2 regions of the Candidatus Defluviilinea gracilis genome follow, and region 2 is predicted to be linked to the other one. Evidence: a T-box and tRNA genes for the amino acid it is inferred to sense, from the RefSeq annotation. Region 2 holds a T-box; the other holds one or more tRNA genes.
The links. The T-box of region 2 lies ahead of ileS (isoleucine--tRNA ligase). A T-box ahead of a tRNA ligase gene usually reads a tRNA of that ligase, here a tRNA-Ile.
Positions count from the first base shown of each region.

Region 1: it encodes a tRNA-Ile, which carries the amino acid that the T-box ahead of ileS (isoleucine--tRNA ligase) is inferred to sense. The anticodon was not compared.

Region 1 is NZ_DBNHEF010000067.1:120,481-136,094, forward strand. Features, by position in the region: gene AC16KF_RS10795 (acyltransferase family protein) at 1-461, shown strand, start outside; gene AC16KF_RS10800 (DegT/DnrJ/EryC1/StrS family aminotransferase) at 447-1,568, opposite strand; gene AC16KF_RS10805 (WxcM-like domain-containing protein) at 1,565-2,491, opposite strand; gene AC16KF_RS10810 (glycosyltransferase family 2 protein) at 2,620-3,573, opposite strand; tRNA gene AC16KF_RS10815 (tRNA-Ile) at 3,682-3,754, opposite strand; tRNA gene AC16KF_RS10820 (tRNA-Gly) at 3,848-3,919, opposite strand; gene AC16KF_RS10825 (hypothetical protein) at 4,084-6,126, opposite strand; gene AC16KF_RS10830 (hypothetical protein) at 6,152-8,602, opposite strand; gene AC16KF_RS10835 (hypothetical protein) at 9,023-9,724, opposite strand; gene AC16KF_RS10840 (extracellular solute-binding protein) at 9,832-11,229, opposite strand; gene AC16KF_RS10845 (site-2 protease family protein) at 11,415-12,647, opposite strand; tRNA gene AC16KF_RS10850 (tRNA-Sec) at 12,759-12,852, opposite strand; gene AC16KF_RS10855 (DUF4190 domain-containing protein) at 12,908-13,261, opposite strand; tRNA gene AC16KF_RS10860 (tRNA-Pro) at 13,338-13,411, opposite strand; gene AC16KF_RS10865 (bifunctional nuclease family protein) at 13,714-14,304, shown strand; gene dnaB (replicative DNA helicase) at 14,301-15,614, shown strand, end outside.
Region 2 is NZ_DBNHEF010000053.1:27,952-43,565, forward strand. Features, by position in the region: gene AC16KF_RS08050 (prolipoprotein diacylglyceryl transferase) at 1-153, opposite strand, end outside; gene AC16KF_RS08055 (peroxiredoxin family protein) at 349-891, opposite strand; gene tkt (transketolase) at 1,002-2,972, shown strand; gene rpiB (ribose 5-phosphate isomerase B) at 3,160-3,624, shown strand; gene AC16KF_RS08070 (DUF433 domain-containing protein) at 3,665-3,898, shown strand; gene AC16KF_RS08075 (hypothetical protein) at 3,986-4,588, shown strand; gene AC16KF_RS08080 (bifunctional transaldolase/phosoglucose isomerase) at 4,591-7,329, shown strand; gene AC16KF_RS08085 (4a-hydroxytetrahydrobiopterin dehydratase) at 7,326-7,661, shown strand; gene AC16KF_RS08090 (glycoside hydrolase family 36 protein) at 7,929-9,551, opposite strand; T-box leader at 9,642-9,878, shown strand; gene ileS (isoleucine--tRNA ligase) at 9,983-13,123, shown strand; gene AC16KF_RS08100 (CDP-alcohol phosphatidyltransferase family protein) at 13,319-14,044, shown strand; gene AC16KF_RS08105 (GNAT family N-acetyltransferase) at 14,049-14,486, shown strand; gene AC16KF_RS08110 (nucleotidyltransferase family protein) at 14,491-15,087, opposite strand; gene yqeC (selenium cofactor biosynthesis protein YqeC) at 15,084-15,614, opposite strand, start outside.

The sequences.
Region 1 (15,614 bases), on a different contig from region 2:
GCGTACTCGATAAGCCGTTGAAGAAAATCCCGAATCTCATCTGGCTGGCGCTCGGCATCCTCGCGCTGTGGCAGGTAACACAGCTGCCTAATGTGACAAAGATTCAATGGGACTTGATGCTAACCTATCCGCTCGTGGGAATCGGCACATCGCTCATCATCCATTCGCTGACGCAAGGAAATCTTTGGGCGCTCTCGCCCCTGCTCAGGGTCAAGCCGCTCGCCTACCTTGGAAAGATATCGTATGGGTTATATGTGTATCACAAGTTGGGGATTTATCTTGCTTATCAAGTTATCAAACAGAACATAGACCCGTCCAGCGATCTTCCGTATCGTGTCGCCGGGCTATTGCTTTCGTTTCTGATCACGGTGATTATGTCTGTCATCTCATACGAAGCATTTGAGAAGTTCTTCTTGCGGATGAAAGACCGCTTTTCCATCGTCAAGTCACGACCTGCTTGAGAGGCAAAACTCCCTGATCCGTTCGATCACAACATCGGCTTGTTCTCGTGTCACATGCGGACCGATCGGCAGGCTCAACACAGTGTTTGCAAGTTTTTCTGCAAGAGGAAAATCGCCCGCTTTGTAACCGAGGTCGGCATACGCTTTAGACAGATGCGGCGGGACGGGATAGTGAATCAACGTGTCCACGCCGTGTTCATCAAGATATGATTTGAGTTTATCGCGATTATCGTGGGTAACGACGAAGATGTGCCAGCCATGTTCCGTCTGCGGCGCGGTGATCGGCAAGCCAAGCCCGGGCAGTCCGTTGAGGCGTTCGCAATAGTAACTGGCAAGTTTCGCTCGACGCATATTCCATTCATCGAGATATTTCAACTTCACGCGCAAGAACGCGGCTTGCAATGGGTCGAGCCGCGAGTTATGTCCCCTCACCTCGTTGTAATATTTTTTACGCGATCCGTAATTTCGCAACACGCGAATTTTGTCCGCCAGTTCATCATCGTTGGTGGTTACCGCGCCTGCGTCGCCGAACGCGCCGAGATTCTTTGTGGGATAAAAACTGAACGCGGCGGCAGTGCCTAAATTTCCCGCCATCTTGTCCATGTACTTCACGCCGTGCGCTTGCGCGGAATCTTCCACAATGCGCAGTCCATGTCCCTCGGCAAGTTTCCAAATTTCAGTCATCTCCGTTGGCTGACCATATAGATGCACCGGCATGATCGCCTTCGTCCGCTTGGTGATGGCTTGGGCGATACGCGACGGATCACTGTTGTGAGTCAACGGATTCGGTTCGACGGGAATCGGTGTCGCTCCAGCATAGGAGACCGACAGCCACGACGCGATGTACGTGTTGGACGGCACGATCACTTCATCCCCCGCGCCAATTCCATACGCCATGAAAATTAATTGAAGCGCTTCAAGTCCATTGCCTACACCCACACAATGCTTGACGCCGATACGATCTGCAAATTCCTGCTCGAACGCGCGCACTTCGTCGCTGAGAATATACCAACCCGAATCCATCACGCGCTGATACGCCTGATCGATTTCCTCTCGCAGTTCATCGTACTGCGCTTTCATATCGAGAAAAGGAACGGATGTTTTCATTTGGAAACCGATTCCAAATATTCGTTGTAATTGCGGATGTAATCATCGGCTTTGTACACATCGGAGGCGAACACGAGAAGAGCCGCGTCGGACGTGAATTTGTACTGGGTCGCCCAAACCATCGGCGGGATGTGAAGCCCGAGGGTCGGCTTGTCCAGCCTCACTTCGGCGCGAACGTTTCCGTCATCCAACACAACAGAACACGCGCCTTTGATGCACACAAGAAGTTGATGCAATTCCTTGTGAGCATGTTCGCCGCGCACGTCCTTGCTCGGCACATCGTAGATCATAAAAAAACGGCGCGGCTCGAACGGAAGCAGACCGGGAAATTCAGCAAAGGACAAACTGCCGCGCAGGTCTGTGATCTCGGGCAGGCGAATCAACACACCGCCTTTCACCGGCAGATCCTGATTCCCGCTCGCGGGTTGCGCAAGAGTCTCTTCGGTGTGAAAACTTTCGGTCACATAGTTCACGATCCGCGCGGGGTTGCCCATGACGATTGAGTTCGGAGGAACATCCCTTGTGACCACCGCTCCCGCGCCCACCATCGCATTTTGCCCGATCGTGATGCCGGGCAAGATGGTCGCATTCGCGCCGATCGAAGCGCCTTTTTGAACGACGATTCTGGAAAATTCCTGCGGATATTTTTTACTGCGGGGAAACGGATCATTCGTGAACGTGGCGTTCGGTCCCACGAACACATCGTCTTCCAGGCGGATGCCGTCCCATAACTGCACGCCGCATTTGACCGTGACTCGATCCCCAACCACCACGTCATTTTCAATGAAGACATGGTCGCAAATGTTACAGTCTTCGCCGATCACCGCGCCGGGTAACACGTGGGCAAACGCCCACACGCGCGTCGCTTTTCCGACCTGCGTGGACTCAACAATTGAATTCGGATGTGAAAAAAAATCAGCCATTCAATCTCCGTTATTTTTGGAGTGGCGGCTTTGGCGCGTGAAGCCACAGAGCGCACAGAGATTTTGAGATTTTTTCTCTATGATCTCTGTGGCGAAGAAGCCTTTTGCGCACAGGTTTCGCCACTTTCTTATTTTTCAGAGTCTGCCTGTTGAGGTTCTTGATAAATTTCGTCAATCACAAATTGAGGTCGCCGGCGGACTTCGTCGAGTGTGCGCCACAGGTATTCGCCTAACACGCCGAGCATTGCCATTTGCAAACCCGAGTTAAACGCCAGCGCGACAACAATCGGCACATAGCCTTTGACCTCGATCCCGTAAAAATACCAGTAAAACAAAACGTAGCCGCCATAGATGAATGACCCCACCGCCACGAGCAGTCCCAGCGCGGAAAGGATGCGGATCGGGACAAAGGAAAAAGCCACAAAAGTATCAATGAAAAGTTTGACTTTCTTTGCCAGCGTCCAGCGGGATTTTCCTTTTGTCCTTTGCCTGCGGATGTAGGGAATCATCACAGGTTTATATCCCAGCCAGTAGACGAGGGTCATGATGTTCGTGTTTTTCTCTTGAATGCGGTTGAGGTCGGCAGCCACCTGACGGTCAACGAGGAAAAAGTCAAATCCGCCGTTGGGGTAATCGGCAAGCGCGAACTTTCGGATCAGCGAATAATAGGTATTGGACAACATCTTTTGAACTAGATGCTCCTCCCTATCCTGCCGAACGGCGAAGACGGCTTTGCTCCCCTTTTCCCAGTGAGAGATCATGTCCAGAAATATCTCCGGCGGATCCTGCAAGTCGGCGGAGATCATGCCGACGCAGTCGCCGGTCGCCACCGTGAACCCAGCCTGAATAGCGGACATCGAACCGAAGTTGCGAGTCAACTTGACGACTTTGATTCTCTCCGGGCTCCGGGATTGATAGTCCCGCAGAACGTCAAGCGAGCGATCTCCTGAGCCGTCGTCCACAAAAACAAGTTCGAGAGAATACTCCGCGAGTTTCTCCTCCAAGGAAAGAAGTTGAGGAATGGTATCAGGCAGGTTGGATTCGTTGAAATAGACGGGAATTACGATGGAAATCTTTTTCATGGCAAGCCAAATCTGGTTCTCATGTTAACACAAAATGCCGCCATCCAGCGCGGCACAAATCGTCCATCCATAATCGAAAATCGTCAATCTGAAATCGTAAATTGAAAGTGGGCCCAGTAGGATTCGAACCTACGACCAAGCGATTATGAGTCGCCTGCGCTAACCGCTGCGCCATGGGCCCTCGTTTCAGTGATAAAGTAATCAGTGATCAGCAATCAGCGCAACAGTAATTTCTACTGATAACTGACAAACTGATCACTGCTCACCGAACTTGAGCGGGAGATGGGATTCGAACCCACGAATATCAGCTTGGAAGGCTGATGCCTTACCACTTGGCGACTCCCGCGTGCGAGCGAGATTTTACCACATTCAAAAACGCAGTCACACTTATTATCCAGAGGAGAAGATCGAATCAAAATATGGCGCCACAATAATCGAACAAAAGCGACATCGCCACCCCAAGGCGGTAATCACTGGAAGCAACAGCTAAACGGATGAGACTTGGAATGGTTACGGGCTGGCGCATTCAAGTTCTATTTCGACCTGCCTGATCGTTTCGTCTCTTTTCACTGAATCGAATGTTGTTTGTTCTATTTCGTTCCAAAGAGGGCAAAGGATAGAACTCATGGCTTTCGAGAGTTTGTTGGCTGATACTGTCAACTCTGCCGCCATCTGCCAATCAGAAAGATGAGCAAAGCCATCAATAAAAGGAATATACTCCACGCCAATTGTCGTTTGCAGATTATTACTAACTGCGCCATTCCACAACGGCTTGATTTCGTCCCATTGTTGATATTGACGCGCTAATTCAGCTTTTTGATAAAAGTAACACCAGGTTTTCTTTCCGCTGTTAAAGATATCGTCTCGCAGGTTTATATTTTGTCTTGTTTCCGGGAGAATTCTATCAACCGCGACCTGTGATGCAATTTCTTTGATGGTCCCCGGATACTGCTTATAATACTGATCTTCAGGAGTAACCAAGTGCAAACAGCGATCGTTTCGTGGGTCATAATAAAAGAACAAACTATCGGATGAATTTCCCTCAAAATAGGTTGTTGCGTGCTCCATTCGCAACGGGCTATTATCCATTCCAGTGGCGGATTCACCCGATACGAAATAATACCAGTACGATAGTCTGTTTTCAGCAGCAACCGGATTTGGTTCATACAATGAATTTACAGCCAGACTAAGGGAGAAATCTCCATAAAACGCAAAGTTAGCCTCCGAGTTGCCAATATCGGGCAGGGAGGGCTGCCAAACAAATAACGCTGTATTCCCTTCTATTCCTGGAGCCCTCCATATCAGTTGCTGAAGAAAGTTAGACTGATACTCCCACACTTTTCTATAGTCATTTGTATATCGAATGTGCCAAGTGATCGCCGCGCCAAGAATCATCAAGATCATGAATTTCTTGTGGTTTTGTTTAGAAACGATTCGTTCGATCACTGCGACGGAAATAAGAGCCGCGCCCGGCAACATGCCCAGGGCTAACCGCGAATTATATGGGGGCTCCGTCCACTGGATTGAATAGGACGCAATATAAAACGGGAGAATTCCAAATAAGAGGCTGGGCAAGCCCAAGAAAACAGCCTGGGTTGACCATTGTTCAGGGTTTTGCGATAAGCGATCAACTTGACGCAGGTACATACTCCCGGCGATCAATATCAGAATCAGCAATAGAATTAAAGCAAGGTTGAAGGGCCGAGCCAGATACATGTATTCTGAACTAAAGGTTTTGTACCAGGAAGTAACAAGCACGATACTTGCATCGGGCAAGAAATTCGCGGTCCATACGAGAATGGTTCTTATGGGATCTGCAAACAGATCGCTCTGAACCTGAAAAGATTTACGCAACGGGGTATAAAAAAAGCCTCTCCATACTACTGCAGAAACAAAAATAGCCCCTGTGGGCACCCATGTTTTGGCGATATGAATGATTTTCTTCCCCGGTCTCTCATCGGAAGGAAGGGCAAGCCAAATCAATGCGGGGCGCATCAACTCAACGAACCATGTATATTCTGACGTAAATATGTGTCCAAGCGCCAACGCAACCGAAATGATCGTAAATATTCGGCTTCTTTTAAGATCCTGGACAGCAAGGATCGTAAACAAGAAAGATAAAAACAATAATACATACCCTAGCCATATTTCATAAAACGAAATCGGGAAAATTTGTAATGTGAAGACCGGGTGAATCGCAAATAAAGCGGAGGCGAAAAAAGTCTGACGGTGGTAATCGGGCCAGATTCGCTTCAGACATAACCAAAAAGAGAGAACTGCTAGCCAGCGCCAGAGTAACGAATAGAGATGCCAGGCAACAGGGTTATAGCCCAACAAGTAGAAACTAGGAATATACGACCATACTGCCTGGGGGTGACCGTCGTAGTTAAATATTTCAGTCAAGCCTTGCGCGCCGCGAGTAGCATAGTAAACAAAATGCCATTCGTCGAATTCATGCCCCAGCCACGGGATCATTAATCCAAACGAAAGGAACAATATGATCAAAAATATGAAGGGCGTTCCCCAAACTACCCACTTATGATTTTCTATCATGAATTAATTCCCATATATAGCGCATTCATTGATCGGTCATTTCATACATTTCGGCGCGACCATCCTTTGTCACAAACACCGCACGCGGAGAAAAGTATCCATCGACTTGTTTGCCTACCATATAGACATCTGACAAGTTGGGGAAATACTCCGGCGAATACTCTAAATTAAAGATCACCAAATAGTGATTGGGACCCGTCAGATAAAATACCAGGCGCGGGGTTTCGCTTATTTCGTAGCCCAACTTTGCCGTTTCAGGCTCTCCATCCCCCGCCGCGTAATATCGAGGGTAAATTGCGCGGCCATACAGCGCGATCTCTCCAGGTTGCGCTGTTGCTCCGATTTGCTCGAGGATTTCTTTTTGTGATTTTGGAGGGTATTTTTGCGGAAAAACAAATTCGGTCGTTGGCGTAAAACCACCTAAAACCAACAGCAACAGAAAACTTCCGATTAAATTTCGACGGGTGAAAGAAGGCAGGGATGGCAAGGATAAGCCAGCGCCGTTCCGCATCGGGAGCCAATACTTCAAACTGTCTTTCCCAATTTTTGTAAAAGAGAGAAGGAGTCCACATAACAACAATATGCCAAAGAATTGGTATAGATGAAAACCCCAATCTACTGGGATAATAAAGCGCGCACCCGAACTAAAGAATAGCGAAGTCCACAAGTTGTAAACAATACCCAGGCAAAGAGGAAATAGCCCGATCAGCCCCAGCCGCCGCCAAGCCGCGGAAAGCCCCAGGGAAAAAAATATAATGTTAATGGCAAGACGCGAGACCCGCTCGCTCGTGAACGGCAAATCCCAAAACGCATGTTGCGGCAAAAATAGTTCGGTTGGGGAAAGCAATTCATCGCGCACCGGGAACGCTAAAAGACTCGTGATCGTATTATCGACAAAATGATCGGCAGCCGTGCCTAAAATATAACCTGGATGCTGCAGAAGGCTCTTGAATGTCATCTGCGTGAGCCGGCTCGAGTACTGCGCGTCATTTTCACCCGGAAGGCGAGGTAGTATTTCGTTGCCCCAACTGCCGCTCCACCGACGCGCCATTGTCATTGTCTGAGATAGCGGATTGTCCAAAACGAAACCGCCAGCGGCTAAATAATTCCGCGCGAACCATGGGGCAACGACTACGCCAAGTCCCGTGACTAATAATAATGTGTTAATGAGCCATTGCTTACGATCAGAAAACATAAGAAACGTTATGGCGATCGCCACAAAAATAAACACAACACTTTGCAACCGAATAAGAACGGCGACTCCGATCACTCCGCCTATCAATGCGGAAAGCCAGACAGGTCTATGGATAGACCGCAGCCAAAGAAACAACAACAACGTAGCCAGGCTGATGAACAGCGCCGTAGGCAATTCCGAGAGAAACAATTTGGAATTTGTAACATTATTGGCAAGTAGAACAGCGCCGTTAGAATTCACGTCGCGGAAGATCGTCAATAGCGAAAGTCCCACGCCCAGGGGCCATCCGCCAATCTCCCTGCCCAACAGGTAGAGTATGACAGGAAAAAACGCAAGTAACAATGACTGAACGAATATGACACGGAGATAACTTTGGTTTCCAAGCAAGTGAAACCAGGTTAACAAAGCGTCGTAAAACGGTCGCGAGGGAATTTCGGGCCAATGAAAGCCGTTCCCGGTCAATGCTGATTGGGCATATTGAGCGTAGAAAAGAGGATCAGAAAAAGGATAAATTTCAAAATTAGGCGCGCGCGGAGGCGTCGCGGTAAAGCCAGGGTTGATAGGCTGGCTCCACCAAATAAACACAGTAAGCGCGTAGATCAACAAAGGCGCCCAAGATATGTTGATCAATAACTTTGCGCGAGATAAATAAGCAATGACTCCAATGATGAATAAAACAAACAGAATTTGCCATTCAAAATAAGGGACCGGTGGTCCGCCTAAGTTATCAATCGGAGTGATACCAACTCCGGTAATAATTATCAGAAAGCCCAAAATGACAAATAGACCAAGCGCGGCGACGAAGCCAATAAAAACAGGGCGCCACAGGTCAAAAATACCTTTAACTTGTTCATATCTGTTCCGCCCGATCAAGAATGCACATTCAAGCCCGCAAAGACCAAACCAGAGTTGTAACGGCTGTATTCTAAGCGCGTAAGCTTCATATCTAGAAGAATGGTGAAGTAAATTAAATAGTTCCAAACTAAGGATCGAAGAAAGCACGACCACAACAGAAGCAACATACAATGCGTCCCAAAACGCCTCGCGCTGTATAATCTTCAACCAGAAAGGCTGCCGCTCCAAAACCTTGTATCTGAGCGACAGTACAGCAAACAACGCCGCAGGGGCGAGCGCGGCGCTCATCAACATCAAGCGCGCGGGGGAAAAACCGAAAAGCGCGGGGTTTTCCGCATCCGTCGGAATCATGACGATCCACAGGAAGGCAATAAATCCCTGTAGACTCCACAAGCCAAACATCAATTTACACTGACGGGCGGACATCAACCTTATCCATTCAAATTATTCGGGTTCTGCGCTACGGAAATTGTCATTTCAGTTCAGGGAGCAATCATCAAGACAACCATTATATACGAATACCATTCACACAACCTCTTCTAACCAACCCGCTCTCCACCTCTCTCATGGATATCTTTGGAATCTATCTTCAAAATTGAAACCCCAATGCGCGCAATTCCTCTAGCAGAATTGATCGAGTCTGACAATTACACTTCCTTTTCGTGAATTCACCACTGATGTGCATGAACTTCATGAATCAATCTCCAATCTCCAGTCTCCAATCTCAAATTTCCAGTCTCTACTCCCAACTCTCAATTCTCCAATCCTCTAATTCTCCGCTCTTTCAGCCGCCAGTCTCAAATCTCTAATTACCACCCTTCGACAAGCTCAGGGCAGGCTTACCAATTACTCTCTGCTCCTCGGCTTCTCGGACTCCTCGATCAACTCTTGTGGAGTCGGCGCGCCGCAACTGGGACAAATATATTTTTCCTCAGAAGGCACATATCCGCGATTACAACTCGGACAATTGATCGAACGCGGTGCAACCGGCACTTCCACTTCTTTCACAACTTCTTTGGTCACTTCGCGTGTGCGTGTCCCACCGCCGCCTAAAACGACAACATTTCCAAGATTCGGCGCGTTCCATCCGCTCGAAGAAACCGAACTGGATTTCGATCCGCCTGACGACACCTTTGATTTCGATCCCGAAGACCGCGACGAGCCGCCGCCTTTCGACTCGCCCAACACGAAGAACAACACAGCGACGATCACCACCGCCGCCAACGTGAGGAACACAATGATCGCGGTTAATCGAATTGCGCGAGGGATGTTGTACAACTCATAGCCATAACTGAACAGGAACACGCCGCCGACATAAAATGGAAAGAGCAAGCCGATCAGAATCAGCCCTGTGCTTTGATCAAGCCGGGTTTCAATCCAGGTGAGATAAGCGACAAGGATGATCGTGCCTAACGCGCCCAACGCGACGAGTCCGCCGGGCACCATGATGTGCAATGGCTTGCCGGGCTTTGAATCATCGTGGTCGTATTCAACGACCTCATGCGTCTTCGCGGCAACCTGCCGCGCGCGATATTGTGATTGGGACATATTAACTCCTTCCGTCCTGAGCGGAGGACTGAGCGTTCGTTGCGAAGTCCGCAGACGAAGGACGCTTCGTCTGCGCTCGCCTAACGGCTCGCTCCGCTCAGCGCGACTTACTTCGACAACTCTTCCGCTGTCTGATCCATCTGAGTCAAAATGACAGGCACCTGCCCCTCTGTCAGATCGGGATGGCGGATGGTGTCAAACATATCACGGAAACCATCTTCCAACATGACTCGTACGAGCCGCCATGATGAAAGTTGCGGTGTCACTTCGCCGCTTGATAGATACGTCACTGCTTCTGCCCACTGGGGATGATCGGCTGAATAATCGGCGAGCAGGTCCACCGTCGAGGAACGAAGCGGGAAAAGTCCCGTGCTTCTCACCCAGTCCGCTTGAGTCTCCGAGGAAAGCATCCAGCGGATGAACAGCCACGAGGCGAGTTGAGTCGCGTCGTCCGAATTGAACACGATGAACGACGAGCCGTAGACGACGAGCGCGTCGCGATCGGCGCCGGGGAATGGGAGGGCGATCCATTCGTCGGTGTTGCTCGCGGCAGAAAACGCGCGGGAGAGATTCGGAAATTCTTCGAGGCTCGCGGTGACGAACAATGCCTGCCGCGCCGCGAAACGATCATACACAGAGAGATCGGGCGACGCGACCCACGCGCAACTTTTTTGTTGCAGTGATTTCAAATATTTGAACGCGTCAATGTTGCCGGGCGCGAGGAAACGATAACCATCTGCCTCTTGCGCGCCGCCGTTGAAGGCGAACATCCACGAAAGCGCGTTGTGCGCGTCCGCGTCGATCAACCAGCCGCCGAGCGAATCGTTGGCGGTATCGGAATCTTTCGTGAGCGCGATGTGCGCCGCGCAGGCTTGCGCCTCAAACTCGGAAGAATTTTGAGGCGGCGAGTCAAACCCAAGTTGGCGCGCCCAAGTTGAATTGTAGAGAATGAAGCGCGCTGTCCGTTGCGCGGGCGCGCCGAATCGTTTGCCGTCCACTTCATCCTGCCGCCAGATCACGTTCGCAAAATCCGACATGTCGAGCGCGCTCATCCCAAACTCGACATCGTGCGCATACGGATTCAGATCAAGCACATCGTCGCCCCACGCGAGCGCGTGCTCGGGCAACGCGATCACAATTTGCGGATTGCTGGACTCCTCCAGCGCGGCGGAGGTCTGCGAAAAAATTTCGTTGTAATTATCTTTTGATTCCGCGTTGACGACGATGCCCCACTCATTCGTCGAATTAAATTTTTCGACTTGCGACTCGAACAGACTCGCCTCCGCGCCGAACCATGGATGCCAGACGTTGACCTGCTTCCCGCGCAACGCTTCTTTCTCGACGCCAAGCTGGCTCGCGGCAGGCGTCGGCGTTTTCACGTCTTCAATATTTGGCGTCGCGCTCGGACGAGGCGTTTGCGTAGTTGAGTCGGTTGAGGTCGGTGCGCAGGCGGAAATAATGAAAATGAATAACAAAAATACGGTGAGGAATTTTCTGATTGGCATTGAAACTCGCATAAATTAGATTATAGCGTCAACGACCCCGAAGGGGTCGCATGATTATAGATGACGATATGAAAATTTCAAATCCCGAAGGGATGACATACATTGGTCGCTATGTCATCCCTTCGGGATTTCGTGTCATTTCATCTTCATCTAGAATCCTACCATCCCTTCGGGATTGGGAGTCATCAATACGCCATCATCGGGATCGGGGTGAAGAGCAAAACAAAAACGATGAGCATCACAAATCCCAACACGCGGCGGCGGGAGTCGAGTTCGGTGATGTCGTCAAGCGGCTGTGCGCGGACGTTGCCCAGCCAGTACAAGATGAACACCCACAGAAGCCAACTGAAGTTGAACGATTCGAGCGAAAGAGTCAGCAGGGATGGGAGAATGCTCAACGCGATCAACGTTCCGATGGCGAAGGGAAAAATCTTCCGCGCTTTATCGCCGAACAAGCCGTACGCCACGTGACCGCCATCGAGCGTCCCAACTGGGATGAGATTCAACGCGGTGACGAGCAGTCCCGCCCAGCCAGCGAGCGCGACCGAATGAAGTTGCACGTCCATGCCGCCGAAGGGAATGGGCGAACCTGAGAAAAAATATTGAAGCCAATACACGGCTTGCGACAATCCGCCGGTGCTGACGGGCGCGGGCAACAATTGACCGAACACCATGAACTTAGAAAACAGGTAAAAGATCGAATTCCCTTCGAGGAAACCAGACATACCTTCAGGCGCATGTTGAATTGGACCCAAATTCGAAAGCGACAATCCGATGAACAGAACGGGAAGCGCGACGATGAGACCCGCGATCGGTCCCGCCACGCCCACATCAAACAGCACACGTTTGTTCTTCGGGATGCCGCGCATGGCGATAAACGCGCCAAACGTCCCCAACGGGCTGATCATCGGCGCGGGCAAAAAATACGGCAACGTGGCAGGGACTTTATAAATGCGACAAGCAATGTAATGTCCCATTTCATGGGCGAACAAAATACCCATCATGCTCAGCGCGAAGGGCCAGCCCGAAAGAATATTGAGGAGCAGATACATGAAGGGAAACGATCCGTCCGCTGGCACGGCGCTTGGGGGAATTTCAACCCCCGTGAGCAACATGCTGATGATCGTGAGAATAAAAAGGATGATGTTGATGTGTACCCGCGTATTCGTCCGCGGCGTTGGGAGGCTTTGCACAAGAAAAATGACTTGCCTGCCGTCTTCGCCTTTTCTGAACAACGGGGTGAGGTTGAAGCCGCGAACCGCGTCGGCGAGTTGATCGTACGCGGCGACAGTGTCTTCGCCGAGCAGGTGTCCGCGATAACGGACGATCCACTCGCGCGGGTCGCCCGCGGTCACATCGTCAACGCGGAAGATTTTTGAAACGTGGGAGGTGAGAATTTCGATTTCGGGGAGGGACATGTGTTTCCTTGTTGGCATCATGTCACTCTGAGGGAGCGATAGCGACCGAAGAGTCTTGCTGGTCGTGTTGGAGATCCTTCGCTTCGCTCAGGATGACATGGGTAGTCTAGGCGAGAGTGGATGGGAGTCGAACCCACCGCGGCACGCAACGCGTCCCACCACAGGTTTTGAAGACCAGGAAGCCCACCGGGACCTAACCACTCCCAAGCGCAAGGATAATCGAAGCAAGAAGGCTTTGCAAGGAAGTTTATCAGTGAGCGTTAAGGTCTAGCTTGCTCAATCATTTGTTGAACGGTTTGAGAAATATACGGGAAGAGCAACACGCCCGCCGTAACAAAACATAACATGGCAAGCAAGGTAACACCGCCTGCCCAGACTGCGAATAACGCGAGCGCGCGTCCGTTTGTGCCGTCGGTGCGGGTTTCGCGGAGGGCGATGAATCCGAGGATCAGCGCGGCGAGGGAAAGGACAAAGCCCGGCGGGTAACAGATCAGCGCGGTGAGTGGGACGGGCAAGAAGCCCGCGCACAACGCGAGGACGGCGAGAATGGATAACACAAATCCGAGCAGGGCTTTGCGGTTGAAGGAGGAGATGGGGATGAATTCGGGAGTCATGTTTTTATCAAAAAGACCTCACAGGTCTCTCTAAATAGATACGACGGCAGTTCAACTGCCGTCGTATCGGATTCAGTCGGGGCGACAGGATTTGAACCTGCGACCCCTTGCACCCCATGCAAGTGCGCTACCGGGCTGCGCCACGCCCCGAATGATTCGTTGCGGATGTGACATAACGACCCTGGCGCTCTCAGCGCCATGCGCTTACCGATACGTCATTCTCCGATCAACTAGGGAAAAGTCCCCGGTGACAGGGCGGGATTATAGCCCCGTTTCATCATTCTTGCAACAAAATAATTTTTCCGTCATTGCTTCGTCGGCTGCTCTTCGTCTGCGCTCGTTGTCACTCGCTCCGCTCAGAGCGAGCCTTCTCGCAATGACGGGGGTGTTGTAACTGCAATGACATCCATCATTGAATGGTGTACAATAGAAAAACTCGTTTGGAGTTTCCCATGGCAAACATGATCGAAGTGCAAATAGACAGCGTCCGCGTTCACTTGATGACGCCCAACCGCTTGGTTGTGCTGAAACAAGTTAACGAAGATCGCTATTTACCCATCTGGGTCGGCGTGTATGAAGCGGAGGCGATCACGGTCGCGTTACAGGAAGTGGAAGTGAGCCGTCCGCTTACGCATGACCTGCTCAAGAATGTGTTCAACGCATTCAACGCGCGCATCACGCGCATCGAGATCGTCAAGCTGGAGAACGATACTTATTACGGCGCGATCATCGCGGATGTGAACGGTAAAGAAGTGCGGATCGACTCGCGCTCGTCGGACGCGATCGCGTTGTCGGTGCGGGCGCACGTGCCGATCCTCGTCCACGCGAGCGTGATGGACGTGGCGAGCATCGTCCCTGAGCAGGATATGCCCGAAGGGGAGATTCCGCCGCAGAAAAGCGAACCAGCTCCCCTGTCGAAAGAAGGAGCCGAGCGTTTATCCGTCTTCGAAAATTTTTTGGATAAACTCAACTTCGATAAACCCGATGAAAATAAATCCGAGGACGACTCTTCCGATAAACCGAAAAAGCCAAAGAAAAAATGAACGACTTCCTGCCCAATGAAACTGCCCCCGCCGCATCAACGGTAGTGCCGCATAGCCGCGAAGCCGAAGAAGCCGTCGTTGGGGCGGTGTTCATTAACCCTGAGGTGTATTACGATGTCGCGCAGTTTTTGAGCGCGGACGATTTTTACATCCACCGTCACAAGTGGATCTGGGAATCGTTCACGAGCCTGCACGAACAACGCATCCCCATCGACCTGCTGACTGTTTCGAACGAACTCGACAAGCGCGGTCAACTCGGCGAACTCGGCGGACCCGCGTACCTCACCGCGTTGGTGAATCAAGTGCCGTCGTCGCTCAACGCGGAATCGTACGGGCACATTGTGGAGGGACATTCGATCCGTCGCAAGATGATCGACGCGGCGAACAAGATCGCTTCGATTGCGTACAACGAGAAGACGAACGTTGACGATGTGATGGATGAGGCGGAGAAGGCGGTCTTCAACGTCAGCGAGCGGCGGCTCAAACACGACCTTCAGCCGATCTCCAATGTGTTGAGCGAGTATTATGACCGAATTGATACGCTCGCCAAACGCCCCGATAAAATTGTCGGTGTGCCGACGGGATTCATTGACCTCGACAAAATGCTCACGGGTTTACAACCATCGGACCTGTTGATTATCGCGGGCCGACCTGGCCAGGGTAAAACGGGCTTTCTTCTTTCCATCGCAAAGAACGCGGGGTTGACACACAAAAAGCATGTGGCTATTTTTTCATTGGAAATGTCCAACGAACAAGTTGTGCAGAGATTGATCGCGCAAGAGACGGGAATCGACTCGCAACGTCTGCGGACGGGAAAGTTGCAAGAGAACGAGTGGCCCCTGTTCACACACTCGATTGAAGTGTTCGGCGATACGCACATTTATCTCGACGACACGCCCGCGATCACGCCTTTGCAATTAAGAACAAAATGCAGAAGACTTCACCTTGAGTTTGGTCTCGACCTCATCATCATTGATTACCTCCAACTCATGGGCGGCGACACGCGCACCGATAACCGCGTGCAGGAAGTTTCATACATCTCGCGCAATCTCAAAGTGCTGGCGCGCGAGTTGAATGTACCCGTCCTTGCGGCGGCGCAGCTGAGTCGCGCGGTGGAGCAACGCTCGGATAAACGTCCTGTGCTATCGGATTTGAGAGAATCGGGATCTTTAGAGCAGGACGCCGACATCGTGATGTTCATCTATCGTCCCGACCAGTACGAGAAAGATACGGTGAAGCAAAACGTGGCTGAGATCATTGTGGCGAAGCATCGTAATGGTCCCGTTGGGAGCGTGGAGCTGGTCTTCCGC
Region 2 (15,614 bases):
CAGACTGTAGAAGACGAGGTTGTTGAGCGCGTCTTTCGAGACGCCGTGACGCTCTGTCCGTTTTTCGGCGAGGGCGAGTCCGATCCAGAGGGCGGCGACGAGGAGGATGAGGTCGCGGGGAGGGGCGAAGAGGGTGCGGAAGGATTCGATCATGGCTTAAGATTTTTGTACACGGATTTCACGGATCGCACGGAATTATCTGTAAAATCACGGAAGGCATCCGTGCCCCATAAAATGTTAGACCTTTTGCGTTAGTGCTTGTAGGGCGGGTTTTCAACCCGCCATTCATCAACATCAAGAGGGTGTCAGGCTAAAAGCCTGACACTACGATTGACTCAGGACGGAATGTCACTTCAATATTTCCTCCACCCTCGTCCTCAACAACGCCTCTGCCATCGGTCCGCCGATGACGACTTCGTTGATGATTCCTGCGCGGGTGATGAAGAACGAGGAAGGGAGTGAGCGGAGTTGATACGCGCGACCAACCACAGCAGATTCATCGAGCAGGATGGGGAAGGTGAGTCCGTGCTCTTGGATGAACGGCATAACAGCAGAGGCGTCGTCTTGATAAGTCATGTTGATCGCAAGGACAACAAGCCCTTCGTCTTTATATTCGTTATACACTTTTTCTATCGCGGGCATCTCCGCGCGGCACGGCGGACACCACGTTGCCCAAAGATTGATCAACACGGCTTGCCCGCGTAGATCGGAGAGGCGAATTGTTTTGCCATCGGTGGTTGGCAAAGAAAAGTCGGGAGCGAGAAAACCTTGATGGGGCGCGGCAGTTGTCCCTGCGAAAGAAGCGGCGTTTTTATCCGCGCTGAGAAAAATCCACACGAGTCCGAGAATCAAAATGACAGCGTATGCGAATCGTCGTTGAGTTGCGTTCATGTTCGATTCAATTCTACGCGGATTTGCTTTTCAGGTCGAGTTAAGATTTGTTTATCATGCGCTAAAACTACGATGGTACAATTTGAAGAAATAAAATCGTCAGGGATACTATGACAAACGATCTTCAAACACGCGCGATCAACACATTACGATTCCTTTCGGCGGATGCCGTGCAGAAAGCCAACTCGGGTCACCCCGGACTTCCGATGGGCGCGGCGGCGATGGCTTTCACCATTTGGACGCGGCACCTGCGGCACAATCCGCGCAACCCAAAGTGGATGGGACGCGACCGCTTCATTCTCTCGGGCGGACATGGTTCAATGCTTTTGTATTCGCTCCTCCATTTGACCGGGTACGACGTGAGCCTCGACAACATCAAGAACTTCCGCCAGTTCGGGAGCATCACGCCGGGTCATCCTGAGCATGGACTCACGCCCGGCGTCGAAGTGACGACCGGTCCGCTCGGGCAGGGATTCGCGCAAGGCGTGGGCATGGCAATTGCGGCGACTCATTTAGCCGCGCTATTCAACAAACCCAACTATGATCTCATTCAATCGTACATTTACGGCATCGTCACCGACGGCGACTTGATGGAGGGTATTTCATCGGAAGCCGCGTCGCTGGCGGGACATCTGCAATTGGGGCGGATCATTTATTTGTACGACGATAATCACATCTCGATTGACGGCTCTACAAATTTAGCGTTCACTGAAAATCGCGCCGCGCGTTTTGAAGCGTATGGCTGGCATGTGCAAAAAATTGACGATGGCAACGATGTGGAGATGATTGACAAAGCCATTCAGAATGCGAAGAAAGACCCGCGCCCCTCGATCATCATGTGTCGCACCATCATCGGTTTCGGCGCGCCGCACAGGCAAGGGACATCCAAAGCGCACGGTGAACCGCTGGGTGATGAGGAACTGAATGCCGCAAAAGAAAATTTGGGCTGGCCCCTTGAGCCGCACTTCTTCATCCCCGACGATGTGTTGGCGTTCTTCCGCAAAGCCGTGGAAACAGGGCGCGAGCGCGAGATCGATTGGAAGATGAAACTCGAAGCGTACGGGCGGTTGAATCCGCAGTTGGGTTCTGAGTTGAATCGCCGCATCGCTGGCAAACTCCCCGATGGTTGGGATGCGAACCTTCCAACATTCCCCGCCGACGCAAAGGGCATGGCGACGCGCGCGTCGTCGGGCAAGTTGATCAACGCGCTCGCGCCGATCCTGCCCGAACTCATCGGCGGCTCGGCAGATTTGGCTCCCTCGAACAACACCATGATAGACGGAAGCCCATCGTTCCAAAAAGAATCGCCCGAGGGACGCAACTTCCACTTCGGTGTGCGCGAACACGCGATGGGCGCGGCATTGAATGGCATGAATTTGTTCGGCGGCGTGATCGCGTATGGCGGCACATTCCTGATCTTCTCCGATTACATGAAGCCTGCCATTCGCCTCGCCGCCATTTCACACGCTCCTTCGATTTTTATCTACACACACGACTCGGTCGGACTTGGCGAAGATGGTCCGACTCATCAGCCCATTGAGCAACTCGCCGCATTGAGAGCGATTCCCAACATGGTGACGATTCGCCCCGCCGATGCGAACGAAGTCCGCGAGGCGTGGAAGGTTGCCATCTCGCGCCGCAACGGACCGACCGCGCTGGTTCTCACTCGTCAAGCATTGCCCACGCTCCCCGTACGACAAACTTCCAGTTTGTCTAAAGGCGCGTATGTGTTGCAAGACTATGGAACCCCCGAAATTATCTTGATGGCAACAGGTTCGGAGGTCAGTTTGATCTTCGACGCCGCGCAGAAACTTCATGAGGAAGGGAAAGGCGTACGCGTGGTTTCATTCCCCTCTTGGGAGTTGTTCGAGAAACAAGACGAAGCATACAAAGAATCTGTGTTGCCGAAAAACATCACGAAGAGACTCGCCGTCGAAGCAGGAGCCAGCCTCGGCTGGGAGCGATACGCCAAGTCCACGCTGTGTATTGACCACTACGGCGCGTCCGCTCCGTATAAGGTCATCTTTGAGAAGTTTGGGTTTACGGTGGAGAATGTTGTGGCGCGCGCTAAGGCGCTTTAAACACAAAGGACACAAAGAGCACGAAGGTGGGTTGAGTGATGGTTTTGGTGTTGGCTCTTGAGTTTGGTTTTGAAGGATTTTGTCGTAAGGATTGGTTGAAAGAAAGTCTGAATGAAATCACCACGTTGCGCCACTTAAAACCTTAGTGACCTTTGTGTCCTTCGTGGTAAAAAAGGTTGTAACCAAAATGAAAATCGCCATTGGATTTGACCATGCGGGCTTCCCGCTCAAACAAACTGTTCTTGACGCCGTGCGCAAAGCGGGGCATGAACCGATTGACAAAGGTACAGACTCCACAGCGAGCGTGGACTTTCCCGATTTCGCCGAGAAAGTGGGACGCGCCATCCAGAGCGGCGAAGCGGAACGCGGAATCCTGTGTTGCGGATCGGGCATCGGCGCGTGCATCGCCGCGAACAAGATGAAAGGCGTGTACGCGTCCATTTGCCATGACACATACTCCGCCGCGCAGGGAGTATCCCACGACGATATGAACGTCCTTTGCCTCGGCGGTCGCGTCATCGGACCTGAACTTGCCAATGCGCTTATCCTCGCGTTTTTAGGCGCAGAGTATCAGGGGAATAAGGAGGGAGGGGAGAGGTTGGCGAGGAGAGTGGGGAAGATTCGTAAATTGGAAGATGAAGCAGGAAGATAGGAACGTATAATTGTCGCGTAGCGAAATTCGGAGGTGTATGATGACACAACAACATGTGGTTTCAGACCCAAAAATCATGATGGGACAGCCTGTCGTCTCAGGCACGCGCATCACGGTGGATTTGATTCTGGAAAAAATATCGTCGGGCGAATCGTTCGAGCAGGTGCTGGCGGCTCATCCGCGCTTGACTCGCGAGGGCATCCAAGCCGCGCTAAACTTCGCGCGTGAAGTCTTGCGGGCAGATGTTGTTTACCCCATCGCCGAATCTGCTTGATGAAGATCCTTGCCGACGAAAGCGTGGATCATGAAATTGAGTGGGGAAGATTCATAAATTGGAAACCGAGAATGGCAGGAGTATTTTATGAACGAGATTGTCTTTAAGCCAAAACACAATTGGTTTTCAATCGTTTTTCTTGGTTTGCTAATCATTTCGTTAGGAGGCGCAGCTTTGGTAGTCGGATATGTAACTGGCGATAATGCCATTTTGGTGCTTGGCGTTCTTTTCGTTCTGATGGGGCTCTATTCAATTGGTAGAAGATCAACCTTGATAGTTATCGGTAATGCTGAAGTTGAGATGAAACGCTTATTTTTGCCTACCGTTGCCCTTGACTATGAAAATTTTACAGACTTTACAGGTGCTGCATTTATGTTTGGAAATAAAGGCATCCCTTTAGATGATATGACAAATGCACAGGAATTCGTAGAAATATTTGCGCCAGTTCTTGAAGGGCAAAAGGTTCGATCAACAGGGAAATACGTTGCGGACGTAAACCGAACAAACAAGGCTCTGAAGTATGCGGCTATTCCATCAATCGTTATCACGCTTGCGGCGACATATATCTTGAAAGGGTATTTTAAACTGGAGTACGATGGAAAATTGGTTGGCGGACTTATATTTATTGTTATATTGTTTGTCATTTATTTTGGCTTACAAAAACTTGAAGAATACAACAAAGAGAAGTGACCATGAGCCCTATTACTAAACTCACATCCCTCGGACAATCCCTCTGGTACGACAACATCCAGCGCAAAATTCTGGAAAACGGCGAATTCAAAGCGATGATCGAACGCGGCGACATTCGCGGCGTCACGTCGAACCCGAGCATTTTCAACAACGCCATTGCCAAATCAACCGATTACGACTCCGCGCTTACTCCGCTCGCGTGGGCGGGCTGGGACACGAAGAAGATCTTTTGGCAACTCGTCATCGAAGATATCAAAGCCGCGTGCGACGCGTTCCTGCCGTTGTATGAAGAATCCAACGGCGGCGACGGCTACGTCAGCATCGAGGTCACGCCCGATCTTGCGTACGACACCGAAAAGACCATCGCGCAGGCACAGCAATTGTGGGCGCGAGTGGCGCGTAAGAATCTCATGGTGAAAATCCCCGCTACCAAAGAAGGTATCCCCGCGATTCGGAAATCCATCGCCGCGGGGATCAATATCAACATCACGTTGATCTTCTCACTCAAACGTTACGCCGAAGTGATGGACGCCTACCTCAGCGGACTCGAAGACCGCGTCAATGCGAAACAATCCATTGATCACATCGCGTCGGTCGCGTCGTTTTTTGTTTCACGCGTGGACACGAAAGTTGATCCGCAACTTCCCGAAGGCTCCCCGCTCAAAGGTAAAGCCGCGATCGCAAATGCAAAACTTGCTTACGATGAATATCACAAAACATTCGCTGGCTCTCGCTGGGAAAAACTCAAGTACAAAGGCGCGCGCGTGCAACGTCCGTTGTGGGCGAGCACTAGCACGAAAAATCCCGCCTATCCCGACACGTATTACGTGGACAACCTCATCGGTCCCGAAACGGTCAACACCATTCCGCCCGCCACGCTCGACGCCTTCAAAGATCACGGCACGGCGGCGCTCACGCTCATGCGCGGCGTGGACGAGGCGCAGAACGACATCGCCCAACTCGAAGCGCGCGGCATCTCGATGGATGTCGTGACGAAAGAATTGGAAGACGAAGGAGTCAAAGCCTTCGATGAGGCGATCACGCATTTGCTTGCAACCATTGAAGAGCGGAGGAAGAACGCCGCCTCTTCTCTCGGACCTCTAACCGATTCAGTCGCGCAGCGTTTATCGCAACTGGAGGCTGATTCGGCTCCCGCCCGCCTGTGGAAGCATGATCCCACTCTTTGGGCTCCCGCGAAAGACAAGGCTGGTCAACACGAAGTCACCATCCGCATGGGCTGGCTGGACTCAACCGACAAGGCTCGCAAGAAAATAAAAGAATATCAAGATTTCGCCAAAGAAGTTCGCAGCGCAGGCATGGATCGAGCGTTGGTCATCGGCATGGGCGGCTCGTCGCTCACTGCAGAAGTGTTGAGCCTGTTGTTTACTGCGCATGGAGAGAAGCCTTCGCTTTCAGTCGGCATTTTAGATTCCACCGACCCCGCGCAAGTGGCTGAAGCCGCGAAGAATTATCTTCCCGAAAAGACTCTCTACATCGTTGCCAGCAAATCAGGCGGCACGGCAGAGGTGATGGCAAACTTCCATTACTTCTGGAAGTTGAGCAAGAAAGACGGCTCGCACTTCGTTGCCACAACCGATCCCAATACCTCGCTCGGAACATTAGCGCGAAAAAACGCGTTCAGAAAAGTTTTCCTCGCCGATGAATTCGTCGGCGGGCGCTACTCCGCGCTGACCGACTTCGGACTCGTCCCTGCCGCGTTGCTCGGAGTGGATTTGAATCACCTCCTCGACCGCGCCGATTGGATGCGCTCTCAATGCGACGAACACGACCCTGCCGCGCGCAACCCTGGCATGGCGCTGGGAGCCGTCATTGGCGAATCCGCTCTCCACGGGCGAGACAAGTTGACCGTCGTGGCTGACGCGGCTTTGTCGCCGTTTGCAAATTGGATCGAGCAGATCATCGCCGAGTCCAGCGGCAAGAATGGCAAGGGCATCCTGCCTGTGCCGCTCGAACCGATTGGCGATGTGAAAGAGTATGGCGACGATAGAATTTTTGTGTACCTGCGTCAAACAGGCGAACACGATGATGCCATGACGAAACTTCGCAACGCAGGTCATCCTGTCATCCAATTACCGATTACTAATTACTACGACATCGGCGCTGAAATTTTCCGCTGGGAAATCGCCACCGTCACCGCATGTTCGATCCTTGGCGTGAACGCGTTTGATCAGCCGAATGTCGAATCGAGCAAGAAGATCACGAAGGCGATGATTGCCGATTACCAAAAGAAAGGCAAGTTGAAAGAAGGCAAGCCTGCGTGGAAGAAAGACGGCGTGAGCGTGTTTTCGCCGACCGCCGTGACGGGCGCGTCGTTGAATGCGGTGTTGAGCAAGTTCTTGAAGAAAGCGAAGGCAGGCGGCTATGTTGCGATCAACGCCTACCTGCCGCGCAACGATGAAATGACCGACGCTTTACAAAAGATGCGCGCCGCGATCCGCGCCAAGACAGGCAACGCAGTGACCGCTGGATTCGGTCCGCGCTTTCAACATTCCACAGGTCAATTCCACAAAGGCGGACCGAAGAACGCGCTGTTCCTCGTCGTCACCGCCGATGCTGAAAAAGATTTGGATATTCCAACCGAAGGCTTGACGTATGGCACGCTCATCCGCGCGCAGGCATTAGGCGATTACGAAGCGCTGATCGAAGCGAAGAGGAAAGTGTTGCGCGTGCATTTGCCCTCGGTGAATGAAGTTGCTTATTTATTGAAGGCGTTGGAATGAGATTAGCAGAACTCAAATGCGTCGCCTGTCGCGGCGGCGACCCCAGCCTGACCGAAGCCGAGATCGCCGAACTTCTTCCTCAAGTCCCCGAATGGCAACTCGTGGAGCGGGATGATATCCCGCGCCTACAGCGCATTTTCAAATTCAAAAATTACGCCCAGTCATTGGACTTCACCAACAAAGTCGCTGCCATTGCCGAAGAGCAGGATCATCATCCGCTGATCGTGCTGGAGTGGGGACGAGTCATGGTTCAGTGGTGGACGCACGTTGTGAAAGGCTTGCACAAGAACGATTTCATCATGGCGGCGAAGACGGATAATTTGTTTTCGTAACGCAACATATTGCAGATTGGCTATTAAACCGAGCAATACGAGAATAACCCGCAGACCCCGAAGGGGTCAAATGATTATAGTATTGAAGGATGTATCACCACATTCAACCCCGAAGGGGTGTCACAGGTTGCTAATTTATGTCATCTGTCGCCACGGCGCCACGCGACGCCTTCGGGATTGGCTTTATGGCAACAATCCATATCGTGTTTGTTGCTAGATTTATTGGTTAATTTGCAACATTGCGCGTTTGCGGAAAGCGAGTTGCTACTACGATTCGATTTCCGCCCTCTGCCTCTTCTTCCTGAAAGCCGACTTGTTCAAGCGATGGAATAAATTCAACGCGAATGGTTGATTTCCCAGCCAGCCCATGAACGAGGCGGGGAGTTTGGTTAGACCACGCGGGGGAGGGGGTAATGCTAGAGCGGATGAAAAGTCTACGATGCGGTCGTCAATTTGGAAGGTCGCGCGGTTGATGCGTTTCACTTGCGGAGACGCGGTTAGAAACTCGCGCAGGGACTCGCGCTCTGCTGGAGATATCCACTGCGGCAGTTCGGAGGTCGCTTTGAAGTTGCAGATGAAGGCGAGGTCTTGAAGAAGCTGTTTGTGTTCTGCTGAAAGCGAATTTTCTTTCCCTGAAAAGTAAACCACATCAGGATCAACGGCAATCAACGGCTGAAGCCACAAGCGACTCACCGTTGTGCGGACGGCGTTTCTCACGCCAGGTGTTGTGAAGTTATAGAGCAGGGTTGCATCGCGCGGGTCTTCCCATTTGTCGGAAACATCGGGTCCGATGCGGAGCGCGTCGCACAAGCCGAGCGATGGCAGGACTGGTGAGCCGCACGCGAGGAAATACGCATCCGTGCCCATGGCTTCGCGCATCACTTTCAATGCTCCGCGATACGCCTCTTCACTCGGCAGATCCACAAATCGTTTACCGGGCAATGCGCCCGCGTAGAGAAAATCCAATTTCAGATAATCGAATCCCCACGCGCGGACTTGTTTCATCAACGCGGCAAGCCATTCGAGCATGGCAGGATGTGTGACATCCAGCGCGTATAGTTGTTCGCCCCAGTTGAATCCTGCTGACGCAAATTTTCCATTTTCATCGCGCAAGAACCAATCGGGATGTTCACGAAATAAACGCGACGACTCGACGGTGATCAATGGCGCGAGCCACAGCCCAGCCTTTCGCCCAGTGGACTTAATCTTTTCTGCCAGCGCGTTCATGCCTGATGGGAATTTTCCGTTCACCTCCCAATCGCCGATGGAGGTTTGCCAGCCGTCGTCCACTTGCAGAACGTCGAAGGGCAGGTCGCCTAACTCGTCGAACGTGCGGAAGAGGATGGCTTCGTCAATGGCGGTGTACAGGCTGTACCACGAACACCAGACGCGCGGCGCGGGCTTGTCTGACTTTTTGCCGAAGCGTTTGCCCAATTCTTCGGCGTATTTTGCAAAGACAAATTCTTCGCTTCCGCGCGCGATGAACCACTCGCCATCGTCGCGTTCGTACCAACCCTTCGACATGCTCAGGGCAGCGCCCTCGAGTTGTGACTCGGAATTTTTTGACGATAGTTGAACATGCGATTCCAATCCCAACGCGCCGACAAGCAAAATATCGTTCTCGTCTAATTCCACTGCGCCGATCCACGAACTGTGCGGCGACGTTTCATTCACGTAGCGCGGATCAGTTTGCAGGGGATGGAGTATCGCGGGGCGTTGAACGGGGAGGGGGGGTGGCTCTGTCCACGCGGCGAGGGACCAGGATTGCCATCCGTGGCGATAAAACTTCCGAGGAGGGCGAGGCAGGCTGACCGTCAGAAAAGAAGCGTTGATGACTAGGGGCGAGCCAGCCTGAGGCGGCGAATCCAGTTTGAGAGGGGGAGTCGGCATAAGAGCGATTATCCAATAAAAATGGCGGATTATCAATCCGCCCCACGATTTTGTTGACGGTCAATTATTGTTGTGGCATAATCTGCCAAATCAAAGGCAGTGAAGAGAAGAGTAGGTTTGTGAGTCTGTCAGCGAGTGTGGGCGCGGTGTGAGCCACACCAGCGAGCAAATCGAAGATCATCTCGGAGCCATTTTGCTGAAATCGAAGTAAGCGAATCGGAGTTGCCCTCCGTTATCAAAGCAGGGCGATGTTTGTCGCCGATGAGTGTCGCGCATTTGGCGTGAAATCAGAGTGGTACCGCGTGAGTTTTAACTCTCGTCTCTGGAAAGAGATGAGAGTTTTTGTTTTAAGTGCAAAACGTCCCGCAGGTTTTCGTTCAAAACTTTGTTGCGCGATTCAAACCTGCGGGACGGTGAAAGAGGAGATCATTATGTTCAAACCAGTCAACTCCAAACTCAACGTGACTTCGATGGAAGAAGCCATGATGAAATTTTGGAAACAACGCGACATTTTCAAAAAGACGACGCAACAACGCGAAGGCGCGCCTGAGTATGTTTTTTATGAAGGACCGCCGACCGCGAACGGCAAGCCTGGCGTGCATCATGTGTTGGCGCGCGCGTTCAAAGATATGTTCCCGCGCTACAAGATCATGCGCGGATTTCACGTCTCGCGGCGCGGCGGCTGGGACACGCACGGTCTGCCCGTCGAAATCGAAGTGGAGAAACAACTCGGCTTCAAAAACAAACAACAGATCGAAGAATACGGGATCGATAAATTCAACGAGCTGTGCAAAAAATCCGTGTTCACGTACATCCAGGATTGGGAGAAACTCACCGACCGCATCGCGTTCTGGGTTGACCTTGAAGATGCCTACGTGACCTACACCAACGACTACATCGAGTCGGTGTGGTGGATATTGAAAAATTTCTGGGACAAAGACCTGCTGTACAAGGGCTACAAAGTTGTGCCGTATTGCCCGCGTTGTGGCACGCCTCTTTCGGACCATGAGGTTGCCCTCGGCTACGACGACGCGATCGACCCTTCGGTCTTTGTGCGCATGCCGCTGGTGGATAAGCCCGACACATCACTGCTCGTGTGGACAACAACCCCGTGGACGTTGCCGTCCAACGTCGCTGTTGCCGCGCATCCCGAAGAAGAGTACGTGACTGTCGAACGCGATAACGATGGCAAAAAAGAAAAGTTGATCCTCGTGAAGTCGCTCGTGCAAAAAGTGTTCGGTGACGAAGAAGTGAAGGTCGTTGAAACGTTCAAAGGCAAAAAGTTGAAGGACGTGAAATATCATCCACTGTTCACGTTCCTGCCGCCCGACAAGCCCGCACATTACGTCGTGTTGGGAGATTTCGTCACGACAGAAGACGGCACAGGCTTGGTTCACATCGCGCCCGCGTTCGGTCAGGAAGACATGGAAATGTCGAAGCAACACAACTTGCCCGTGTTGATGACCGTTCTCCCCGACGGGACATTCGTCTCCGAGGTGACGCCATGGCGCGGAGTGTTCGTCAAAGACGCTGACCCAATGATCACCGAAGACCTGCGCGCGCGCGGACTGTTGTTCAAGGCGGGTGAGTACAAACACACCTATCCGTTCTGCTGGCGATGCGGAACTCCGCTGTTGTATTACGCGCGCGAGTCGTGGTACATCCGCACAAGCGCGTTCCGCGAGAAACTTGTCGGCTTGAACAACACCATCAATTGGGTTCCCGAACACACGCGTGAGGGACGGTTCGGCAATTGGCTCTCCAATAACATTGATTGGGCGTTGAGCCGTGAGCGTTATTGGGGCACGCCGCTTCCGATCTGGGAATGTGAGAACAAGCATCGCGAAGGCGTTGGCTCGGTGAAGGAACTCTCTGAAAAAGCGGGACGCGATCTCAGCGAACTCGATCTGCATCGTCCGTACGTGGATCAAGTCCATTGGGATTGCGCACAATGCGGCAAGCAAATGAGCCGCGTCCCCGATCTCATTGACGTGTGGTTCGATTCGGGTTCGATGCCCGTCGCGCAGTGGCACTATCCGTTCGAGAATAAAGATAAATTCGAGTCGCAGTTCCCCGCTGATTACATCTGCGAAGCCGTTGACCAAACGCGCGGCTGGTTCTATTCGCTTCACGCTATCAGCACACTGCTATTCGACAAAGTTTCGTTCAAGAATGTTTTGTGTCTCGGCTTGATCCTCGATGGCGACGGGCAGAAGATGTCGAAGAGCAAGGGCAATATCGTTGCGCCATGGGACGTGCTGAGCGTTCACGGCGCCGACGCGTTCCGCTGGTATCTTTACACGGCAACTCCGCCAGGGCAAGAGCGACGCTTCTCTTCCGATTTGGTGGGCGAGGTCATCCGCAACTTCACGCTAACGTTGTGGAACGTCTACTCGTTCTTCGTGACGTATGCGAATCTCGATAAACCCACCGTAACGACCATGCCAATCGCAACAAGCGACTTGGATCGCTGGCTGTTATCTGAATTGAATGTGCTCGTCCGCGATGTGACGGAGGCGTACGAAAAATATGATGTGACCAACGCGACGCGTCCCGTCGAGGCGTTCGTCGAGAAATTGTCTACGTGGTATCTGCGACGTTCGCGCCGCCGCTTCTGGAAATCGGAATCGGACTCCGACAAGCAAGCCGCTTACTCGACGTTGTACACGGCTCTTGTCACCCTCTCGAAGCTGGTCGCGCCCGCGATGCCTTTTCTCGCCGACGAGCTGTACCAAAACCTCGTCCGCTCTGTGGATGAGTCCGCGCCTGAGTCGGTGCATCTTGCCGAGTGGCCCCAAGTGATGCCTGAGATGATAGACGAGTCGCTGAACCATGACATGGCGACCGTGATGAAACTCGTCTCGCTCGGACATTCCGCGCGGCAGAAAGCGAATCGCAAAGTCCGTCAGCCGCTTGCCGAAGCCGCGTTCTCTGTCGGAAATGCGAACGAACGCAAAGCCGTCGAAAACTATGCCGACCTGTTCGTGGACGAGTTGAACGTGAAAAAAGTCCGCTTGCTGGACGCCTCGACTGAAGCCGTATCGCATACGGTCAAGCCGTTGCCCAAGCAATTGGGACAAAAATACGGCAACAAATTCCCCGCGCTCCAAAAGGCGATCCTTGCCTTGAATGCGGAAGAAGTTGCGAAGACGCTGATGTCTGGCGAAGCGTTGAAAGTGAGCGTTGAAGGAGTCAACTACGAAATTTTGTCTGAAGAGGTGGATGTCAAGGCGCAGGCGAAGGAAGGATTCGCGGTTGCCGAAGATGGCGCGTATGTCGCCGCGCTCGTCACCGAGTTGACTCCCGAACTCGTACAGGAAGGTCTCGCGCGCGAATTTGTGCGGCGCGTGCAAGACCTCCGCAAGAGCGCGGACTTGGACGTGGCTGACAGGATCGAACTGTTCGTCGAAGCCTCCGCAGGCTTACGGTCCGCGATCGAGGCGCACAAGGAGTACATCACCGCCGAAACGCTCACGTCGAGTCTCCAGTTTGCGAGTCCGCCCAGCGGCGCATCCAGTGTGGATGACTCGTTCGACGGCGAGACGGTCAAGGTTGGGCTGGTGAAAAAATAAGGCTTGTCGTGGAGCGGGATGTGATCCCGCTCGTTGCGGCGTTGCGGGATGGCATCCCGCACCACGAAAAATAATTTTGAAAGGCGCGTTGAAAGACGTGCCTTTTCTTTTATAATTGCGCCAAGATCGCGTTCGAGACGCAGTGCAACTGCGGTTTGAACGTATGGATGCAATCTAATTTCTTTGAGGTGACGCATGTTCGAGAGACTTCCGCTTTGGCTTCGCAAAACTTTGGCATGGAGCGTTCATTTATTCACGGCGACGGGCGCGGTGTGGGGATTCCTAACCCTGCTTGCGATCTGGGAATCGAATTTCAAACTTGCCATCGTGTACATCGTCATCGCCATGCTCGTGGACGGGTTCGACGGCATGTTGGCGCGTTTATTTCACGTGAAGGAATATGCCCAGGGCGTGGACGGCGGCTTGATGGACAACATCATTGATTATTTGAATTATGTCGTTGTCGCGGCGTTGTTGTTGATCCGCGTGGATGGTTTGATGCCCGCAGGCTTTGCGATGGCGGCGGCGATTTCGATTCTGCTCACCTCCGCGTATCAATTCACGCAGACCGACGCGAAGTCCGACAGCAACACGTACTTCTTCAAAGGCTTTCCGTCGGTGTGGAATTTTCTCGTCGTCTACATGATGCTGTTGGGGTTGAATCCCTGGGTCAATCTTGCGTTGCTTGTCTTGTGCAACATTCTGGTCTTTGTGCCTGTCAAATATCTTTATCCCTCCCGCAACACCCGTCTGCGCCGCTTCACGCTCGGCTTCACCTATCTGTATGCCGGGCTGGGCGTTTGGGCGCTTCTGCAATACCCCAACGTGCCTGAATGGGTCGCGCCCGCGTCGTTTGTGTATGTGGCATATTACGCGCTGTTGAGTTTCTTCCCCAAGTTTGGGACGCCGAAGACCGCATAAAACGATGTTGATCGAAAAGGTCACTGAAGTTTCCGACGAACTCCTTACGGCATCCTCCCGTTTGATTCTCCAGTTAGCGCCCGAAAAAATTCCCCCAACCCGAGATGAATTAACAGCCATCCTCAATACTCCCGTCACATCGCTGTTGGTCGCGCGTCCATCCAATGAAAGCCATGAAATTGCGGGGATTTTGACTTTGATCATCTATCGCGTTCCCACAGGGGCGCGAGCCGTCATCGAAGATGTTGTTGTGGATGAACATCATCGCAACAAGGGAATTGCCAAAGCGATGATGACCCGCGCGATCGAGTTGGCGCGCGAGGCGGGGGCGGACAATATCTCATTGACCTCGAACCCAAAACGCGAAGCGGCAAATTTGTTGTATCAACGCATGGGGTTTCAACGACGCGAAACGAACTTATATATCTTGCGCTTGAAATAAAATTCTACGGTTTGTGCGTTCGATATTGTTCGGGCGTATCCAGATCGGCAAGAATTCCCTCATCGTCAACCTCAACATACTTGATTTGATCCGCGCGCGCGTTCAAAAAATCCCTCGGCGTTTGCGGCGCGCGCATGGCAAGCATCTCGCCCCACAACGATTCATCCACCAGCCACGGATGTCCCCTCCGCATGTGATAACTCGGAACCACCAGCGGATTCCCAGTTTCCTTGAACATTTCGCACACCCTCCACACGCTTCCCTCGCGGACTTGAGGCTGGTCGCCCAGCGCGATCAATGCCGCGCTTGAATCTTTCTCCGCCAAGTCACGAAGCCCACATTGAATCGACGATAACATTTCGCCCTCAACAAATCCCTCGTTGAATACACTGCGCGCTGGACAACTCGTCTGCGCGACTGCAACGATCTTCTCAACTTCATCCCTTGCCGCCCCCGTCACTACAACAATATCTTCGACTCCCGCATTTGCAAAAACTGAGATGACATGTTCAAGCACAGTCGTCTTTCCCCACTTCAACAACATTTTCGGCTGACCCATCCGCTTCGATTCGCCCGCGGCGAGGATGATCGCTGAGATCATAACGTCTCATCTGCTAACAAGCGTTGATAATGTTCGGGCGTGTCCACGTCAAGCAAGAGACGGTCATCATGCCAGGGGAGATATTCCACTTTGTGTTTATGGAAAATAGCGCGTCCGCCCGTGTCGCCTTCGAGAGTCAATAAGTCGGCGAATGTTCTGCGGTCAAACAGCACGGGATTCGCGCGGCGATCCATCACCATCGGCGCGACGATGGGGTACAAACCTTCCGCGTGTTTCTCGGTCAACGCCTGCAAAATGGATGTCGTGATCTGCGGCTGGTCAACGAGCAGGAAGATTGCGGAACCGACCCCCTCTGCCACTCGCTCCGCTCGGGCACCTCCCCCAAATCCGACATGAGATGATTCCCGATGATCAAAATTTCCATGTCGTATTTGGGGGAGGCTGGGAGGGGGTGTGAGGGAGAGAATCCCCGCCCGAATCGAACTCGCCTGCCCGCTTTTCCATTCGTTGTTCCTGACGATCTTCACAGCCAAATCTTTCACCGCCGATTCAACTTGTTCCGCGTT